DNA from 3 places in the Azospirillum sp. UENF 112521 genome. Region 1 is predicted to be linked to each of the others. Evidence: riboswitches for the same ligand, from Rfam matches in the RefSeq annotation. Region 1 holds a riboswitch; each other region holds the start of a gene.

Evidence for each region. Region 1 has a riboswitch for thiamine pyrophosphate ahead of thiO (glycine oxidase ThiO). Riboswitches for the same ligand answer to the same signal wherever they lie in the genome.
Region 2: it holds a riboswitch for thiamine pyrophosphate, as region 1 does, so the genes downstream of both, ACWPN8_RS08690 (ABC transporter ATP-binding protein) here and thiO (glycine oxidase ThiO) in region 1, are expected to answer to the same signal.
Region 3: it holds a riboswitch for thiamine pyrophosphate, as region 1 does, so the genes downstream of both, ACWPN8_RS20915 (ABC transporter substrate-binding protein) here and thiO (glycine oxidase ThiO) in region 1, are expected to answer to the same signal.

What each region holds. Positions count from the first base shown of each region.
Region 1 is NZ_JBSNCI010000002.1:368,627-373,766, reverse strand. It holds gene ACWPN8_RS03940 (PaaI family thioesterase) at 1-134, opposite strand, end outside; gene ACWPN8_RS03935 (thiazole synthase) at 303-1,103, opposite strand; gene thiS (sulfur carrier protein ThiS) at 1,216-1,437, opposite strand; gene thiO (glycine oxidase ThiO) at 1,434-2,615, opposite strand; TPP riboswitch at 2,607-2,706, opposite strand; gene ACWPN8_RS03920 (methyl-accepting chemotaxis protein) at 2,987-5,038, shown strand; gene ACWPN8_RS03915 (Y-family DNA polymerase) at 5,072-5,140, opposite strand, start outside.
Region 2 is NZ_JBSNCI010000002.1:1,335,128-1,340,267, reverse strand. It holds gene ACWPN8_RS08705 (hypothetical protein) at 1-504, opposite strand, end outside; gene ACWPN8_RS08700 (hypothetical protein) at 501-1,124, opposite strand; gene ACWPN8_RS08695 (acetoin utilization protein AcuC) at 1,307-2,434, opposite strand; TPP riboswitch at 2,670-2,776, shown strand; gene ACWPN8_RS08690 (ABC transporter ATP-binding protein) at 2,824-3,555, shown strand; gene ACWPN8_RS08685 (ABC transporter permease) at 3,552-4,319, shown strand; gene ACWPN8_RS08680 (ABC transporter substrate-binding protein) at 4,337-5,140, shown strand, end outside.
Region 3 is NZ_JBSNCI010000004.1:51,939-57,078, reverse strand. It holds gene ACWPN8_RS20930 (ABC transporter permease) at 1-783, opposite strand, end outside; gene ACWPN8_RS20925 ((2Fe-2S) ferredoxin domain-containing protein) at 963-1,295, shown strand; gene ACWPN8_RS20920 (DMT family transporter) at 1,427-2,341, shown strand; TPP riboswitch at 2,375-2,489, shown strand; gene ACWPN8_RS20915 (ABC transporter substrate-binding protein) at 2,571-3,722, shown strand; gene ACWPN8_RS20910 (branched-chain amino acid ABC transporter permease) at 3,727-4,599, shown strand; gene ACWPN8_RS20905 (branched-chain amino acid ABC transporter ATP-binding protein/permease) at 4,592-5,140, shown strand, end outside.

The DNA of each region.
Region 1 (5,140 bases):
AGACGCATCTCGCAGAAACCCGGCTCCATCGCCGCCAGTTCGATGCCGAGCGTCTTGCAGATCGGCTGCTGTTCAAAGGACGCGAAACAGCGCGCCTTCCAATCGGGAGTGCGGGGTTCAAAGGTGGCGGGCAAGGCAAGGGTCTCCGGCAGAGGGGTGCCAAGGGGGGAGTGCCAAGGGAGGCGGTGCGCCACAGCCTGCGTCAGCCGCCCCGCAGGATCAAGCGGCCGAACGGAGTGCGCGTCACCTTGCCCACCACCTTGCCCACCCTGGCCGCCCCGGCGGCCTATGACCGACCGCCGTCAGCCGCCGATCAGGCCCATCTGCGGGCTGGACGGTTCGGCATGGGCGCGCATCGGCATGCGGCCGGCCAGATGGGCGGCGCGGCCGGCATTGACCGCGTCGCGCATCGCCGCCGCCATCCGCACCGGATCGCGCGCCTTCGACACCGCGGTGTTCAGCAGGACGGCGGCGCAGCCGAGCTCCATCGCCAGCGCCGCGTCGGACGCGGTGCCGATGCCGGCGTCCAGCACCACCGGCACCGGGCTGCGGGCGCAGATCGTCTCGATGGCGTGCGGGTTGCGGATGCCCATGCCGGACCCGATGAAGGCCCCCAACGGCATCACCGCCGCGGCCCCCAGGTCGGCCAGCTTGCGGCAGGTGACGGGGTCGTCGTTGCAGTAGGGCAGCACGACGAAGCCGTCATTCACCAGCTCCTCGGTCGCACGCAGCAGTTCCTCCACGTCGGGATAGAGCAGGTCGCGGTCGCCGATGACCTCGAGCTTGATCCAGGGGGTGTCCAGGGCCTCGCGCGACAGCTGGGCGGTCAGCACGGCTTCCTTGGCGGTCATGCAGCCGGCGGTGTTGGGCAGCAGCCCGACCGGCCCGGTCGGCCGCCCGGCGGTGGCGCGGGCCAGCACGTCGACGAGGCTTTCCGAATAGCCGTCCAGGCTGATGCGGCGGATCGCCAGCGTGACCAGTTCGCTGCCGCTGGCCGCCAGCGCGTCGAGCATCACCTGCTGGTTCGGATAGCCGGCGGTGCCGAGGAACAGCCGTGAGCCGAGGCAACGCCCGGCGATGGTGAGGGTGTCGGGTTGGGACATGGGGGGAGCCTTTTGATAAGGCCCTCCCGCGCAAGCGGTCCGGGGATACCCCCCTCTCCCCGGGGGAGAGGGGATCCTTCCCGGGCTGGTCGCGGGAGAGGGAAATTCAGGGTCAGCCGCCCTGGATCGGGCGGACGATTTCCAGGCTGTCGCCGGGCTGGAGCAGGGTCTCGGGCCAGCGCCGCCGTGGGACCACGGCGCCGTTCAGGGCAACCGCGACGCCCTTCGCGCCCTCGGCGATGCCGCGCCCGGCCAGGAACTCGGCGACGGAGGCGGCGGACAGCGGCTCTTCGCGGCCGTTGACGCGGATGGCTTCACGTGAAACGGCGCTCATGCGGCGGCTCCCGCGGCAACGAAGCGGTCGGCGGCGAAGGGGCGCAGCAGCGGGTCGGTCTCGCCGGTCAGCACCAGGCGGGCGATGCCGTCGGCGGTCACCGGGGTCAGCAGGATGCCGTTGCGGTGGTGGCCGGTGGCGTGGATCAGGCCGGGAATGCCGCTCTCGCCCAGGATCGGCGCATCGTCGCGGCTGCCGGGACGGAAACCCGCCCAGGCTTCCTCGATGGGCAGTTCGGCGATGCCCGGCAGCGCCCGCCACGCCCCCTCCAGCAGGGCGAACTGCCCGCCGGCGGTCAGACGGTCGTCGAAGCCGCGCTCCTCCGTCGTGGCGCCGATCAGCAGCCGGCCGTCCAGCCGCGGGATCAGGTAGGTGCCGGGCGTCCACACCACATGGCGCAGCAGCGGCAGACGGGGGTCCATGCGCAGGCAGACCATCTGCCCCTTCACCGGACGCACCGGCGGCTTCGCGGCGGGCGGCAGCCCAGGCACGCCGGCCGACCACGCCCCGGCGGCCAGCACCACCCGGTCGGCCCGATGCAGCGTTTCGGCAACCCGCACCCCCACGGCGCGGCCGCCCTCCACCGCCAGCGCCACCTCGCCGCATTGCTCGTGCAGGCGGGCGCCGGCAGCCACGGCGGCGCGGCGCAGGGCGGCCGCGACCTTGCGGTTGTCGACCTGATGGTCGCCGGCACAGAACAGGGCGCCGGCGACACCCGGTTGCAGGAAGGGTTCGCGCCGCCGCACCTCGGCCCCGCTCAGCCACTCCACCGGCAATCCAAGATCGCGCTGGAAACCGTGCAGGAAGCGGACCTTCGCGGCATCGTCGGCGGTCAGCGCGATGACCATCGTGCCCTCGCTGCGCAAATCGACGGCCATGCCGCTCGCCGCCTCGAGAGCGCGGGCGAAGTCCGGCCACAGGGCCTGCGACGCGCGGGTCAGCGGCAGCAGCCCCTCCTCGCCCGGCTCGGTTTCGACGCAGGCGGCCAGCATCCCGCCGGCGGCATGGGTGGCGCCGCGCCCGGCCTCCCCCCGCTCGAAGACATCGACCCGGCAGCCGGCCGACGCCAGCCTCCAGGCGATGGCGAGGCCGATGCAGCCGGCGCCGACGATGGCAATGGAGGGACGGAGTCCGGATTCAGAAACGGAAAAAGAATGTGATTCTGGCGCATGGATCATGCGGCGGCTCCCTTCGCTGGAATTACCCAGACAGGTTCGATGGGTGTGTTCTCAGCCGCGCGACCACCGCACGGCACCCCAGGCCTATGGATTGCCTTATGCCAATCTTCCGCTGGCCCCACAAGCGGAATCGACCGTTGCCCGGCTTCGCCACCCAAGGCCGCCGTATCAGCCCACAGCTTCAGCCCGGCCTGAACCTGACGATGGATGCGGCGACAGGCCGCAGCCGGATACGGAGTCCCCCGACAGGAAACGCTACCAATCGGCAGCTAGATTGTCGGCAAAATGAGCCATACCCGGGCACTCACAGCCGCAAACGGGCACCGCCGGTGCGCGGAATGAACAACGAAGACGACCGAGGATTCGCCAGCATGCTGTCTTTCTTCCGCTCGGACTCTCCGACCGCCCCCGTTTCCGGCACCCCGGCTGGCGGGCCCGAAGCGGCAGCGCACGCCGCCGGACCGGCGGAACAGCCGATCCGCAGCCTGTGCCTGCCGGCGGAGCGGATCGGTGCCGCGGCGCTGGAGGGGCTGACTTTCGCCGCCGGGGCACCGGCGCTGGTCGTCGGCTTCGTGTCGCCGCATGTCGATTTCGCCGCCACCGCGCGGGCGGTCCGCTCCGCCCTGCCGGCGGCGACCCAGCTGGTGCTGGTCTCCAGTGCGGGCGAGCTGTGCGCGGCCGAGGGCCAGCCGCTCTACCGCAAGGCCGGCGACCGCTGGGACAGCGTGGTGCTGCAATCCTTCAGCCCACGCCTGCTCGCCGGGGTCAGCATCCAGTCGGTCCCGCTGCATTGCGACGACCTGCGCGGCGGCCGGCCGACCCGCGACGTGCCGGCCAGGGTGGAGGCGATCCGCGGCGAACTCGACCGCATCCGCGTCCCCTTCCCGGTCGACAGCCATGACACGGTGGCGCTGACCTTCATCGACGGGCTGTCGGCCAGCGAAAGCTGGTTCATGGAGGCGGTCTACCGCTCCGGCCATTTCCCCTGCCTGTTCATCGGCGGCTCGGCCGGCGGCAAGCTCGACTTCCGCAACACCCATCTGTTCGACGGCCAGCGCGTGCTGGAGAACGCGGCGGTGACGGTCTTCCTGAAGATGGCACCCGGCATCCGCTACGGCATCTTCAAGTCGCAGAATTTCCGGCCGACCCAGACCCGCTTCGCCGTGGTCGACGCCGACCCGATGCGCCGCATCGTGCGCAGCGTGATCGACCGCGACGGCTTCGAGGTCGTCGGCTTCATCGACGCGCTCGCCAAATCCCTGCGCTGCAAGCCGCAGGAGCTGCCGGGCAAGCTGGCCAAGAACACCTTTGCCATCGAGATGGAGGGGGAGCTGTTCGTCCGCTCCATCTCCGGCTTCGATTTCGAGAAGGGGGAGGTCGCCTTCTACTGCGACGTCAATCCCGGCGATTCGCTGTGCCTGGTGGAGGCGACCGATTTCGTCCGCCAGACCGAGGACGACCTCTCGGCCTATCTGCGCGGCAAGCCGCGTCCCCTCGGCGCCATCCTGAACGACTGCATCCTGCGCCGGCTGAACAACCCCGACCAGCTGTCGCGCGTCCATGCCTTCGACGGGCTGGCCGCCGCCGGCTTCTCCACCTTCGGCGAGCTGCTGGGCATCAACATCAACCAGACCCTGTCCGCACTGATGTTCTTCGAGGTGCCGCCCGGCGCCGCGTTCAGCGACGACATGGTCGACCGGTTCGCGGTGCATTACGCCCGGTTCCAGAGCTATTTCATCGCCACCCGCTACAACCGGCTGGAGCTGCTGAGCCGCATCCGCAACAGCGTGATCGAACGGATGCACAGCTATCTCGACGCGCTGGTGACGCTGACTGGCGGCGTGCAGGAGACCGCCAGCTATGCCGCGCGCATCGGCGGCTCGATGTCGGCGATCGAGGCGACGCTGAACCGCCACGCCACCCTGTTCGACGGCCACGCCGACCGCAAGGAGGCGCTGGTCCGCGAATTCAACCAGCTGTCCACCGTGGTGAAGAGCATCGAGAAGGTGCTGGCGGTGATCGACGGCATCGCCAGCCAGACCAACCTGCTGGCGCTGAACGCCACCATCGAGGCCGCCCGCGCCGGCGAGGCGGGCAAGGGCTTCGCCGTGGTGGCGGCCGAAGTGCGCAAGCTGGCCAACGACACCAAGCAGACGCTGGCCGACACCCGCCGCGCCATCGACCAGGTGGTGACCTCCGTCCGCTCCGTCGGCGGCCAGCTCGACGACACCAGCGCCCGCATGGACGAAGCCGCCACCGCCTCGCAGGAGTTGCAGACCGACATCCATGCGGTGATCGACGAGGTGGAGGGCGCCCAGAAGGCCATCGAAGACCGCCTGTCCGACATGAACGACCATGCCCGGCGCATGGAGGACATCAACCGCTACATCGCCTTCCTGAAGCAGCTCGACCGGGCGGGGTGAGCGGGCGGGGTGAGCGGGCGGCGTCCCGGCGCCTCACCCCAAGAACCCGTGCAGGAACCAACGCGGGGGCTCGTCGGGCCGGTACAGGCCGGCGCGGAACAG
Region 2 (5,140 bases), 970 kb from region 1:
GGCCACCGACCGCACCTGATAGCCGGGCCGGGCGCTGAAGCGGCGGTTGGCACGTTCGCCGGCCTCGCGGTCCGACTCCGCCCAGACCAGATACTGGCGCCCACGTGCCCATTCGACGGCCAACGGGTGGGCGGCATCGATCTCGCCGATCTGCTGGTTCACCACGGTGACCAGCCATTCCTTGTCGCCGGGATTGCGCCGGTCGGTCAGGATCAGGATTTGGGGGCGACGCTTCGACTGCGCTTCGGTCAGGCGCTGTTGCACCTCCACCTGCTTCTTGCACAGTTCCACCATCTCCCGGGTCAGCTCCTCGATCTCGGCATGGAGAGTCTCCTCCTCCCGATGCAGGCGGTGGATGGTGGCATCCAGCTTGTCGAGGTTGTTGCGGACACCGCGGACGCGCTGGCGCGCCTGCGAGACCCGCTGCTCGACGCTCATCAAGATGTTGCCGAGCCAGGCGCCGATGGCGACGATGGCCAGGACGATGATGAAGTTGATCATCATGTGGCGGCACCCGCCTTCGCCCGGGCGGTTGCGGGCGGCGTCGGCACCCCCTTGCCGGCGGCCCTGCCTCCGGCCATCCCACCGGCCCGCGCATCGCCGCGCATGAACGTCTTCTGGAAACCCATTTTGAACGGAAAGGCCACGTCGCACATCTGCTTGGCCTCGTCGAAGCTCGACGCCCAGACCTCGGCCACGTTCGTGCAGCGCCAGATGGGGTTGACCTGCGCCCGCTCGCCGGCGGCGCGGGCAGCGGCCGATGCCTTTTCCTGCGTCACCGTCGCGACGAATTTCATCAGTCCGGCCTGCGGGTCGCCGACCTCATGCACGAACATCGGCGGCTGGTCCGACAGGTCCCGAACCTGTTTTTCCGCCTTGCGGATATCGCTTTCCAGCCGGTTGCGGTCGGAAGACTGGCTGTTCCGACGCTGGACCAGATGGTTCACCCGGTTTTGAAGCTCCTGCGCCTCGGCATGAAGGACGTAGATGCGGTTCTCGATCTGGTCCAGGCCGTTGCTCTTTTCCATGATGTTCGGCAGGAAATCCTTCAGCATCATGGCGACCGGGACGGCAGCCAGCATGATGATGACGATGGCGATCAGGAACAGCGTGGTGTTCGACATCCGCCCGCCCGTTCTCCTACCGCAAATCCCGCCGAAGCCCGCATCACCCGATGCGGAAGCTGCACCGGCGCAGCAGAAGTAAGAATCAACGAACAATCCGACCCCGTCAACGAATCGTCACAGGTTGGTTCGAATTTCGTCGGAATGAGTTGGTCGGCTGCGGGGCAGGACACCTCCACCCTTCAGGACATTGCAATCTCCACCACCCGCTTCACAGCATCCCGCACCGGACCGGGACGCCGTTCGTCGCCCAGCGTGGTGAACCAATGTTCCGGCGGGTTGCGGCCGGCGGCACGGTTCCAGGTCAGGGCGCGCAGCACCGCCTCCGCCTCCGCGGTCGGACGCACGGCGGGATCGATGTCGTTCATCACCGCCCAGATCCCGGCCCAGCAACGCCCGACCGACCACGGGTTATAGCCGCCTCCTCCGACCACCAGCACCCGCGGCGCCAGGGGAAGCAGCGCCGCGACGGCGTCCCACAGGGCAAGGTTGGACAGCTCCAGCCGGCTCAACGGATCCTCGGCCAAGGCATCGGCGCCGGTCTGGATCACCATCGCCTGCGGTCGGAAGGCACGGGCGAGAGGCAGGACCGCCGCCTCCATCACATGCTCCATCTCGCTGTCGTTGAAGCCCGGCGGGACCGGCAGGTTGCGAGCCATGCCGCCGGCGCGGTCCTCCACCTTGCCGGTGTAGGGCCAACGTCCGTCCTCGTGGATGGACACGGTCAGCACCCGGTCGTCGTCGGCGAAGGCTTCCTCCACCCCATCGCCATGATGGGCGTCGAGATCGACATAGAGGACCCGCTCCAGCCCATGGTCCAGCAATTCCAGAATGCCCAGTACCGGCGCGTTGAAATAGCAAAAGCCGCTTGCCCGGTCCCGCCGCGCATGATGCGTCCCGGCGGCCGGCGCATAGACCAGACCGGCGGGCCGGTCGCCGAGAATCCTGGCCGCCTGCAACGCCGATCCGCTGCTGTGGGCCGGCCGCCGGTACATCTCGGCGAAAATGGGATTCTCCAGCTTGCCGAGATTGTGGCGGGCGGCGGTCGCCTCGTCGACCCGCTGCTCGGCCTCCGCCCTCTTCAGCGCGGCGATGTAGTCGGATGTGTGGAAGCGCGCCAGTTCGCGTTCGCTCGCCACATGGGTGTCGAGATAGACCTCGTCCGGCAGCCAGCCCATGGCGCGGCTGAGGTCGATGGCGGTCGACACGCGCGGAATCGCCAGCGGATGCTTCGGCCCATAGGTCGAGCCGCGGTAGATTTCCCCGCCGATGAACAACGGTGTGCGGAAGGGCGTGGTCAGGACGGGCACTCCTAATCAGGTTTCTCCAGATCGGGCAACAGGCCCGGCCTGGAGAAACCTGCGGACTTTATGGTTTTGCAGGTTTCCCGAGCCCGCCCGCCTGTGGGCGGAGTTCGGAAAACCTGCTTAGATGCCCGTCAGAAACTAGGCGCTGCGGCGGTGCGGTCAAGCAGCCCGCTTCCGCATCCCGGAAGCTGCATCCGGCAATGCTTGCGGTCACGGATCGTCCGCGCCTATAGTCGCCGCCTTCACTGGGGGGAGCCGATGGGCGGCTGAGAGGTCCTGTTGCGGGACGACCCCTGGAACCTGATCCGGTTCATGCCGGCGTAGGGATCAGTGATGCGGGACCGCACCCTCTCCATCTCCGCCAGTCCACGATGCATGCCCGCGTGCCTGCGATGACGCCGCTTTCGGTGACCATCTCGCGCGCGCGGCTGACCTATGGCGGCACACTGCTGTTCTCCGAGCTGACGCTGGAGCTGCCGGCCGGGCGGACCACCTGCCTGCTGGGGCCGAGCGGCGTCGGCAAGACCACGCTCCTGCGCATCCTCGCCGGCTTGGCCGAGCCGGAGCCGCCGACCGAGGTGGTCACCGGCGACTGGCAGCCGCTGGCCGGCCGGATCGCCTACATGGCGCAGCAGGACCTGCTGCTGCCCTGGCTGACCGTGCTCGACAATGTCCTGCTGGGCGACCGGCTGCGCCATCGCCGTCCCGACCCGGCACGGGTGGAGCAGGCCCGTGCGCTGCTGGACCGCGTCGGTTTGGCGGGGCGCGAGCGCGACCGTCCGGCCGCCCTGTCCGGCGGGCAGAAGCAGCGCGTGGCGCTGGCCCGCACCCTGATGGAGGACAGACCGCTGGTCCTGATGGACGAGCCCTTCTCCGCGCTCGACGCCATCACCCGGCTGCGTTTGCAGGAAACCGCGGCGGAGACGCTGGCCGGCCGCACCGTCCTGATGGTCACCCACGACCCGCTGGAGGCGCTGCGCATCGGCGACCGACTGCATGTGATGACCGGCCGGCCGGCCATCATGGGACCGGCGCTGGAGCCCTCCGGCCCGGTGCCGCGCCGCGTCGACGATCAGGACCTGCTGGCGCATCAGGCCGAACTGTTGCGGAGGCTGGCGGAATGAAGGCGCTGCTGCGCGGCGCGATCACCCTGCTGGTGCTGGTCGCCGGCTGGCAGGCGCTGGTCTGGGCCACCGGGCTGCCGCGCTACCTGCTGCCCGGTCCGCTGGCGGTGGCGGACGCCATGCAGCGGCAGGCTCCCCTGCTGTTGACCCATGGCCTGACCACGCTGGCCGAGATTCTGATCGGGCTCGTGGCCGGCGTCGTGCTGGGCGGGGTTAGCGCTTTGCTGCTCGCGCGGTTCCGCACGGCGCGGCGCTGGCTGATGCCGCTGCTTCTGGTCAGTCAGGCCATCCCGGTCTTCGCACTGGCGCCGCTGCTGGTGCTGTGGCTCGGCTACGGCATGGCGTCCAAGATCGCCATGGCGGTGCTGGTCATCTATTTCCCGGTGACGACCGCGCTGTTCGACGGGCTGCGGCGCACCGATCCCGGCTGGCTCGACCTTGCCCGCACCATGGGCGCCTCGCCCGCCGCGATCCTGTGGAGCATCCGCCTGCCGGCCGCCCTGCCCGCCTTCTGGTCCGGCGTGCGGGTCGCCGCCGCGGTGGCGCCCATCGGGGCGGTGATCGGCGAATGGGTGGGGTCGTCCTCCGGTCTCGGCTACCTGATGCTGCACGCCAATGCCCGCATGCAGATCGACCTTCTGTTCGCCGCCGTGCTGGTGCTGGGACTTTTCGCCGTCTCGCTTTATGCCGCCGTCGATGCGCTCGCCCGCCGTGCCCTGCCCTGGCAACCCGATACCCAACCTGCCGAAGACGCCAACCCTTGAAGGGGGAGAGACACTCGATGAAGCATCTTTTCACCGCCGGCCTGATCGCCGCCGGCCTGATGACCTCGCTTCCCGCGCTGGCCCAGGACAAGCTGTCCGTGATGCTGGACTGGTTCGTCAACCCGGACCACGCCCCGCTGGTGGTGGCGCAGGAGAAGGGCTTCTTCAAGGATGCCGGTCTCGAGGTCACCTTGACCGCCCCGGCCGATCCCAACGACCCGCCGAAGCTGGTGGCCGCCGGCGGGACCGACATCGCCGTCTCCTACCAGCCGCAGCTGATCCTGCAGGTGGCCGAGGAACTGCCCCTGGTCCGCATCGGCACGCTGGTGTCCACGCCGCTGAACTCCGTCGTCGTGCTGCGCGACGGGCCGGTGAAGACGCTGAAGGATCTGAAGGGCCGCAAGGTCGGCTACTCCATCGCCGGTTTCGAGGACGCTCTGCTGGGCGCCATGCTGGAGAAGCAGGGGCTGAGCCTGAAGGATGTCGAGCTGGTGAACGTCAACTTCTCCCTGTCGCCGTCGCTGCTGTCGGGCCAGGTCGATGCGGTGGTCGGTGCTTTCCGCAACTTTGAACTGAACCAGATGGAGATCGAGAAACACCCTGGCCGTGCCTTCTATCCCGAGGAAGAGGGCGTTCCGCCCTATGACGAGCTGATTCTGGTCGCCCGCAAGGACAAGGCGAACGATCCCCGCTTCAAGCGCTTCCTGGCGGCGGTGGAGCGGGCGACGCTCTACATCCTGAACCATCCGGAGGAGTCGCAGGCCGCCTTCGTCAAGGGCCGGCCCGAACTGAACGACGAGCTGAACCGCCGCGCCTGGGCC
Region 3 (5,140 bases), on a different contig from region 1:
GATGTTGCGCGCCGGCGAGATGCCGGCATAGACCGCCGCCCGTTCGTTCCGGCCCACCGTCCGCAGCTCGTACCCCCAGCGGGTCCGGCGCAGGAAGATGTGGAACAGCAGACAGCAGGCCAGCGCCCAGAGGAAGGACAGGTTCAGCGGCGAGGCGGGAATCGCGATGCCGAACCAGCCGAGCGCCCGGTCCATCGACGGCAGCCAGACGCCGGGGTCGAACTCGCGGGTTTCCGGCGACTGGCTGCCGGGGCGGATCAGCACGTCCACCAGCAGCCAGGTCATGATCGACGCGGCGATGAAGTTGAACATGATCGTCGTGATGACGATGTGGCTGCCGCGCTTGGCCTGGAGCCACGCCGGGATGAAGGCCCAGGCGGCGCCGAACAGGGCCGAAGCCAGCACCGCCAGCACGGCCACCACCGGCCAGGGCCAGCCGGTCAGCGCCAGCGCCACCAGCCCGGCGCCGAGCCCACCCAGATAGGCCTGCCCCTCGCCGCCGATGTTGAACAGCCCGCAATGGAAGGCGATGGCGACCGCCAGTCCGGTGAAGATGTAGTCGGTGGTGTAATAGAGGGTGTAGCCGATGGCCTCGGGATATCCCAGGGCCTCCGACACCAGCAGCGACAGCACGTCCACCGGGTTCTCGCCGATCACCAGGATCACCAGCCCCGACAGCACGAAGGCGGCGACGAGGTTGAGAACCGGCAGCAGCGCATACCCGACCCAGCCCGGCACCGCGCCCGGCTGGCCCTTCCCCGATCCGCTCAGCAGCACCGGCATCTCCTGGATTGCCCCTTGCCGGGGATTCTTAACCGCCAATGCTCTGCCGACCAAGCGTTTCGTGATGTGAGAAAGCCAATGGGCACCGGGACTTGGAAGCGTCACAAAAGTCTTGCCGCAACGCAGCATTCTGGCATGCTTCTTACCCATAAAATTTTTATGGCTATGGAGCATGACCGATGCCGCTCGACATTCCGCAGACCTTCCGCCACCACGTCTTCTGCTGCGCCCAGCAGCGCCCGCCCGGCCATCCGCGCGGCAGCTGCGCCGCCAAGGGCGCGCATCCGCTGTGGCAGCGGCTGGATCAGAAAATCCAGGGCAAGGGGCTGGCCGACGTCGGCATGGCGATGACCGGCTGCCTCGGCTTTTGCTCCGCCGGGCCGCTGATGGTGGTGTATCCGGAAGGCATCTGGTACCGGCCGGAAACCCCTGAGGACATCGACGAGATCGTCAACTCGCATCTGGTGAAGGATAAGCCGGTCGAGCGGCTGGTGATGGTTCTGACGCGGTGAGGCGAGCGGGCGCTTCACGCCACTCCCTGAAAGTGCCGGCGCCTACCAGACCTGCGGTTGCGGCATTGGGACACAGGCGCATTTGCCCATAATGTGGGCATCTCCCGCCATTGCCGTTCCGAACCGATTTCATGACCGACGCCGAAACCGCCGACCTGCTGCCTGCCGAGGCCGATTCGGTTCCCTATGCCGTCGGCTGCTTCCTGGGCGCGATCCTGCTGTTCGCGGCGATGGACACGCTGATCAAGTTCCTGACCGCCGATTACCCGGTGCCGCAGCTGATGTTCGTGCGCTCGCTGGTCGCCTTCCTGCTGGTGGGCGGCTACACCCTGACCTGCGGCGGCGGGATCGCGGCGATGCGGACGCGGCGGCCCCTGGGGCATGTCTGGCGCGCCTTCGCCGGGCTGATCTCCATGGGATGCTTCTTCTATGCCTTCCGCGAATTGCCGCTGGCCGACGTCTATGTGCTGAGCTTCGCCGGTCCGCTGTTCATCACTGCACTGTCGGCGCCGCTGCTGGGCGAACCGGTGGGCTGGCGCCGCTGGGCCGCCGTGGTTGTCGGGTTCGGCGGCGTGGTGGTGATGGCGCAGCCGTCGGCCGGGGCGCCGCTGGTGCCGGTGCTGGTCGGGCTGTGCGCCGCCCTGTTCTATGCGCTGGCGGCCCTGGCCGTGCGCGGCCTGTCGCGGACGGAAACCAGTGCCTCCATCGTGCTCTACCTGCTGCTGACGACGACAGTGGTCAGCGGGGCTCTGGCCGTGCCGGTCTGGACGGCGCCGACCGCCTTCGCGCTGGGGTTGATGGCGCTGGTCGGGGCCATCGGCGCCGGGGCGCAGGTGCTGCTGACCCAGGCCTTCCGCCGCGCGCCGCCGGCGGTGGTGGCGCCCTTCGAATATACCGGCATGGTCTGGGCCAGCCTGTTCGGCTGGCTGGCGTTCGGCGACCTGCCGACCGTGCCGGTCCTGGCCGGCGCCATGGTCATCATCGGCAGCGGGCTCTACATCCTGCATCGTGAAACCATAGTGGCGCGCCGCCGGTTGGGTTCTTGACAGGACGGGGCCGGCGGCGACACTCTCGCCGCCTGTTCACGGCTGGGGTGCCCGTGCGGATGCCGGTTCGGCAATCGCAGGGGCTGAGACAACACCCATCGAACCTGATCCGGGTCATGCCGGCGAAGGGAGCCGACCGGAACCCGACGGACCCGCTGAAAGCTGCTGCGAAGCGCCCCGTCTCCTCCGCGTCGCCCCAACCGCCGGCGCGTGTTGAGGAGTATCGGTCATGCGGCGCGCGCTTCCCCTCCTGATCGGCCTGCTGGCCGCATCCTCCTGCCTGTCGTCCGTCTGCCTGTCGTCCGCTGCCCGTGCCGACGACACGCTGTCCTTCCCGGTGCTGGTGCCGCTGACCGGCTTCCTGTCGCTGGAGGGCACCAGCCAGCGCAATGGCGCCGTCCTAGCGCTGAAGCAGACGCCGGCCGGAATCGCCATCGCCTCGGAGGTCGTCGATACCGGCACCTCGCCCGAGGCGGCGGTGACGGCGCTGGAACGCGCGGCCGGCCGCGGCACGGTCGGGGCGGTCGCCGCCAGCATGCTCGGCACCCAGATGCTGGCGATGCTGCCGCTGGCGGGCGAGCTGAAGCTGCCTCTGGTCACCGTGTCGGGCACCGCCTCGATCACCGAGCAGGGCAATCCCTGGGTCTTCCGCTTCTTCCCCGGCGACGCGGTCACCAAGGCCGCCCATGCCCGTTATGTGGTGGAGGAGCTGGGCAAGCGGCAGCCGGCCGTCATCTACCAGACCACCGCCTACGGCCAGAGCGGCAAGGCCCATCTCGACGCCGCCTTCAAGGCGCTGGGCGTCACGCCCGTCTTCGAGGAGGGGGTGGATCCGGCGGCCAAGGATCTGCTGCCGGTGCTGACCAAGGCGCTCGCCGCCAAACCGGACGTGCTGGTCCTGCACCTGCATTCCGGACCGACCGCGCTGCTGCTGCGGCAGGCGGCGTCCAGCGGCGTGACCCTGCCCATCGTCGCCGGCTCCGCCATGCACCAGCCGAGCACCGCGGCCCTGCTGGAACCGGCGGAACTCAAGGGCGTCTGTGCAGAGACCGCGGCCTCGCCGATTTCCGGCGGCACGCCGGAGGTCAAGGCCTTCACCGACGCCTACCGTGCCGCCTTTGGCAAAGAGCCGGACGCTTTCGCGCTCGGCCAGTATGACGGCATGACCATGGTGCTGGAGGCGGTGAAGGCCGGCGCCCGGTCGCCGGACGCCATCCGCAAGGCGCTGTCCGCCGAGACGTTCCAGGGTCTCGCCATGACTTACAAGTCCGACGGCAAGGGCAACATGGCCCATTCCGCCGTCATCGTCTGCTATGACGGGGCCAGCCGGGTGCCGGTGCTGGCGAAGCGGTACGACGACCCGACGCTTGCGGCGAAGTGAACGGATGGCGGCGCTTCAACTGCTGGTCAACGGGGTGGCGCTGGGGGCGGCCTACGCCCTGGTGGCGCTGGGCTTCGTTCTGGTGCTGAACGCCACCTCGGCGGTGAATTTCGCCCAGGGCGATCTGGTGATGGCCGGCGGGCTGCTGGCGGTGGCGGCGGCGCCGCTGATCCCGCTGCCGGGCATCGTCCTGCTGCCGGTCGTTCTGGTGCTGATGGCGGCGCTGGGGCTGCTGCTGGCGCTGGCGGCCTATCTGCCGCTGCGCCGCCGGCCGCCGGTCTCGGTCTTCATCAGCACCATCGCGGTCGGCATCATCCTGCAGAACGGAGCCGCCATCCTGTTCGGGCCGGAGCCGCGCGCCGCACCGCCGCTGTTCGGCGACGATACGCTGCACATCGCCGGGTTGGCGGTGCCCGAGCAGTCGCTTGCCATCGTCGCGGTGGCGGGGCTGCTGATCGGGGCGCAGCAATGGGTGTTTGCCCGCACGCAGTTGGGCCGCCGGTTGCGCGCCACGGCGCAGGATCCGGAGATGGCGCGCGCCTGCGGCGTGCCGGTCACCACGATGATCCTGGTGACCTTCGCCATCGGGGCGGCCTGTGCCGGCGCGGCCGGGCTGCTGCTGGCCAACCGCTATTTCGTCACGCCGACCTCGGGCAGCGACCTGATCCTCAAGGCCTACATCGCGGTGACGGTGGGGGGCTGGGGCTCCGTGCCGGGCGCGGTGGTGGGGGCGCTGTTGATCGCGCTGTTCGAGGTGGGAGTATCGTTGGTGCTCTCATATCCGGCGGCGTTGGGCGCGCTGTATCTGACCTTGCTGGCGATTCTGGTGCTGCGTCCGCAAGGGCTGTTCGGCGAAGCGGTGCGGCGCCGTGGGTGAACGGCACTCTCCGGCCGAGACTGTCGCGCTGATCGCTGGCGCGCTTGCCCTGCTGGTCTATGCGCTGGCCTTCGCGTCCCCCTATGGCCTGCGCGTCCTGACCGTCGCCGGGGTCTATGCGCTGGCGACCTTCGGATTCCAGATCGTCTTCGGGCTCGGCGGGGCGCTGTCGCTGGCGCAGGGCGCCTTCTTCGGCGTCGGCGCCTATGTGACTGGTATCCTCGGCAGCCGCTTTGGGCTCCGTTTCGAGGTGACCTTCCCGCTGTCGATGCTGGTGCCGCTGCTGCTGGCCCTGCCGGTCGGTCTGGCGGTGCTGCGGCTGGAATCGCATTACTTCGCCCTGGCGACGCTCGGCATCGCCCAGGTCCTTCATCTGCTGGCCGTCAACCTGCCGGAGCTGACCGGCGGCTCCAATGGGCTGGCCGGGGTGCCGGCCGCGGTGCTGTTCGGCTGGGCGGTGCCGCGCGGGCTGCCGATGGCCGGGCTTGTGTGGGGGCTGGTCGCTCTCGGCGGGCTGATCGGCTGGCGGCTGGCGCGGGGT